DNA from 2 places in the Cellvibrio chitinivorans genome. Region 1 is predicted to be linked to the other one. Evidence: predicted binding sites of a transcription regulator. Region 1 holds the regulator's gene; the other holds the start of a gene.
The links. The regulator FliA, encoded in region 1, starts transcription of late flagellar genes. The targets are predictions, from matches to a motif close to TAAAGTTATNNNNNNNNCGGCCGATANCC.
Positions count from the first base shown of each region.

Region 2: flgM (flagellar biosynthesis anti-sigma factor FlgM) is a predicted target of FliA. The motif match lies at 1,458-1,486, and genes of this name have one in related genera.

Region 1 covers NZ_JAYKKN010000002.1:571,387-573,592, forward strand. Annotated here, with positions in the region: gene SPL68_RS09165 (protein phosphatase CheZ) at 1-196, opposite strand, end outside; gene cheY (chemotaxis response regulator CheY) at 231-614, opposite strand; gene SPL68_RS09175 (RNA polymerase sigma factor FliA) at 802-1,545, opposite strand; gene SPL68_RS09180 (MinD/ParA family protein) at 1,641-2,206, opposite strand, start outside.
Region 2 covers NZ_JAYKKN010000002.1:339,155-341,360, forward strand. Annotated here, with positions in the region: gene ypfJ (KPN_02809 family neutral zinc metallopeptidase) at 1-307, shown strand, start outside; gene SPL68_RS08205 (flagella synthesis protein FlgN) at 377-853, opposite strand; gene flgM (flagellar biosynthesis anti-sigma factor FlgM) at 1,021-1,332, opposite strand; gene flgA (flagellar basal body P-ring formation chaperone FlgA) at 1,584-2,206, opposite strand, start outside.

The DNA of each region.
Region 1 (2,206 bases):
TTGCATTGTGCAAACCACGCGTTAAACGCCCGACAGATTGAAAAATATGACGGTCGCGCGCTTGAGTGATGGTATGAATTAGCACTGATGCTTCTTCGAACTGATCGCTTTGTAATTTTTCGGTGAGCAGCTTGGCGCACTCTTTCAGTTCGATCACAAATTCTTCATTGAAGGATGTTTGGAGTTCAGATGCCATGACAACGCCTTATTTATTATTTGATCGAAGACAATTAACCGACGCGATCAAAAATTTTCTCGATTTTTTCCTTCAGTGCTTGCGCAGTAAACGGTTTAACCACATAACCATTCACTCCCGCTTGCGCCGCCTCGATGATTTGGTCGCGCTTGGCTTCCGCTGTCACCATTAATACCGGCAAGGTGCGCAACTTTTCATCGGCGCGAACAGCCTTGAGCAAATCGATTCCGGTCATGCCTGGCATATTCCAGTCAGTTACCAAAAACTGGAAATCACCACTTTTCAGCATAGGTAATGCCGTGACGCCATCATCTGCTTCATGGGTATTGGAAAAGCCCAAATCCCGCAGCAAGTTTTTAATGATCCGTCGCATTGTTGAAAAGTCATCAACAATCAAGATCTTCATATTCTTATCCAACGCAACCTCCACCACCCTGACGGGATTTTCATTTACTCATAGTCTAGTAGGAGTTAAAGCTTCGGCCAGTGCTGGCACACAAATCTTCAACTTTTAATGCGAATCATAGCCCAAATACCTGTAAATACAGAGTTTTTGCTAGTTATCTATGAAATCACAGCCAATTCGCCTGATATTTGAACAAGCTTCAGCCCGCTTGCCAATCCGCCAGCTTGTGGCGTAAACGCGCCGCCGCCTGACTGTGAATCTGACTAACGCGGGATTCACTTACCCCAAGCACCAAACCGATCTCTTTCAGGTTGAGCTCTTGATCATAATAAAGCGCCAGCACCATGCGTTCGCGTTCGGGTAAAAGTGCGATGGCTTTTGCCAACGCCTGTTTTAAACCATCGCGCTGGATACCATCGAGCGGGCTGACAAATGCACTGCTGTGCTCAGAAGCATCGATGTTGCTGTCTTCTTCACCAAAGGTTTCTTCGTAACTAAATAAACGGCTGCCGTTGGAGTCTTGCAGCATTTCAAAATATTCTTCGAGTTCAACCCCCAGCTCAGCGGCGACTTCGCTATCGCTTGCATCGCGACCGGTGCGCGCTTCAACTGCCGCAACCGCTTGAGCTACTCTGCGCGCATTGCGATGCACCGAGCGAGGCACCCAGTCACCGCGGCGCATCTCATCGACAATCGCACCGCGAATACGAATTCCGGCATATGTTTCAAAACTCGCACCGCGCGAGGCGTCATATTTTTGGGAGGCTTCGATAAGGCCGATCATGCCGGCCTGAATCAGATCGTCTACCTGCACACTGGCAGGCATACGCATCATCATGTGATAAGCGATACGCTTAACTAAGGGAGCGTATTCTTCAATATTGATCTGGGCATCAAGTAAGGTTTTTTTATCGTACATGGCTAAACCATTGACTGCGGCCATTGAGCGCCCTCTTTTCAGTAATAATCTGGCAGCGTCCCAACAGCCTTGCGGTACAGCGTGTTTTATATATCCACTTCCCTACTACCATTTGCAGGTTAACGCGCATTCGCTGCCTGCAACAAACGCTCAACAAAAAATTCCAATCGCCCAGTAGGCGAATTGGGCAGCGGCCATTTATCAACTGTTTGCGCGAGTGCACGTATCGCAACAGCCGCTTTTGATGAAGGCGCAAACTCAAGTAGCGCCTTTTGTTTTTGTACAGCTTTGCGCACATTTTCATCAAATGGAATCTGCCCCACAAACTGCAAGGTCACATCCAAAAAGCGCTCACACACCGTATTAAGTTTGTTAAACATGTTGATGCCTTCTTGCGGTGTGCGAGTCATATTCGCCACAACCCGGAAGCGCTGCATGCCGTATTCTTTATTGAGTAATTTGATCAACGCGTAGGAATCGGTGATGGATGATGGCTCATCACACACGACGATCATCACTTCATTGGCGGCGCGCACAAAACTCACAACGGTATCGGAAATACCAGCGGCAGTATCAATGACTAATATGTCGACCTGATCGGACAAATCATTAAATGCATTAATTAATCCTGCATGCTCAGCTGAACTCAATTCGGCCATACGCTGCACGCCGGAAGACGCAGGCA
Region 2 (2,206 bases), 230 kb from region 1:
TCAGGCCCAGCAGCAGGTTTCAAAGGAACAAGCCAATCAACTTTCAGTCAAGCTTGAGCTACAAGCTGACTGCTACGCCGGGATTTGGGGCTATTACGCGGATAGCGACCGTCAAATGCTGGAGGAGGGCGATATAGAAGAAGCGCTAAATGCAGCTTCTGCAATTGGCGATGACAAACTGCAACAACAAGCTGGTGGTGTAGTGCGCCCGGAAAGCTTTACTCACGGCAGTTCAAAGCAGCGAGTTGCTTGGTTCAAGCGGGGTTTCGAGCAAGGGAAGGTGGAGGCGTGTAATACCTTTAAATAGAGTTGAGCGCTTTGCTTTCACCAAACGAAAAGGCCAGCATGTTTGCTGGCCTTTTTTAATCGCCTTGTATCAGGCTTTAGCGACGGTATAGGTCGAGGTATGTTGGGTTTTTGTGCCTTGTGCGGTGTAGAGCGATGGTGCCGCGACTTTGCCGCGCAGTAAACCAAGCAAATGGTTCAGGGTTTGTTGTGAGCGTGCGATCATCTTGCCGTTGATGTCGTTCATCTTTTGGCAGTCTTCAAATTCACTGACCACTAATTTCCAATCGTTCACCAGCGGTTGAGTGGTGGCATTGCGCTGTAAAAACTGATCCCAGCCATCGGCATTTGCAGGCAAATTTAGGGTGGTGAGAATTTGTTGGCGCTGTTTCGCGTTATGGTTGAGTTGATCAAGCAAAATCGCTTTTTGCTCAACGATGCGCGGGAGTTCATCTTGTTTGCGCTGTTCCAATTGTTCGCGTTCATGTGCGAGCAATTGTTTGAGTTGAGCAAGAGCGGCGGAGTCCTGCGCGATCATGTCACGCAGTAATGTGATGTTGAGAGACATAGCAACCTCTTCGATTAGGTAAAACTTCTACTTCGATAACTTTTAGTTAAATATGCTGGTAGTTAAATGAGCCGATAGTCAATCAGCTGGTGCAAAGGCAAATTGTAAAAGCAAAACACTAGCGGATTACCAGCACAGGGGAGGGCTGTTAATCCGCCGGTTAGTTGTTAGCCCAGTAATTCGTCTTGGTTGAGCATATTTTCAGCAATACGCTCAGGATTGATCTCAAAGCGACCTTCTGCGATGGCGCGTCTGATTTCCGCCACCTTGTCCATATCGACATCAGGTGAGCTCTCGATCTTGGCTTGCAGGCGTCCAAGATTTTGCGCTTCTTGGCTCAAAACCACTTGGTCGCCAGCAGCTTTGCTCGCTGGAGCTGCTTCTGGTGTTTTGGTTTCGGGTGTATTCGGCGCTGCAGGTTTGCTGCGAGTACCCTTGGTACTTACCGAGTCCAGCGTGTTGTTGGTATTTAAAATCATGTTGTTCCCCTGTATGCCTGTGAGCGAATGGCTCTTGGGCGATTAACGTCAAAAATGCCGCGGTTGCTATGTCGTGACAGTGATGACTCCCATAATGGTGAGTGCAATTTTGGGAGTCTCTGGCAGGCTATCGGCCAGTTGTCGCCTAACTTTAGCAAATATTTAAAATATCTTTCATGAACCCGGAAGCGGATTCTTCTTATAAATCAAAGCGTTTGCACTTTTCACATCAGAGCGTTTGCGCTCTTCATTTAAAGTGTTTGCACTAGGCCCTGGCTGACCACCACACCGCTGATGACGCGCTCTGATGAATTGTTGCGTACGCGTATTTTCTGGCCGATACGTCCATCCGCCATAGCTGTTCCCATACTGCTGACCTTGATGCTGCCCGCCAGAGATTCTAGTGTCACAAGTTCGCCGCGCTTTACAGCGGTAGGTGCATCTAAAACGGCGGTTCTAAAGGGTTCGCCTTTACCGATGTTGCGTTTGGCTTCTTTGCCGATAATCGCCTCTGCATCGGGTAAAAATGCCTGCCGAATGCTGCTGACATTGACCGTATTGCTGGTAATGTGGGCTTGGCTGATTATTTCTCCGCGAGCTATATCGCGCCCGGCAATGGCAATTTCACGATAAATGGTGACTTGCGCTGGTACATGCACCGACCAGGTTTTGCCGCCATCACACTGGGCTTTCACACTGATGTTGCCGCCAAAACCGCTTTGATCCTGATTGATAAATTCGACCGGCTGCGAGCAACTAGCAAGGCGCAGGCGGTTATCCAAATTGCTGACACTGATATCGATGCGTTCATGGGTAGATTGCTTGTAATCAGCCGCCAAAAAACTGGCGATATCGAGTTTCAATTGCTGCAATG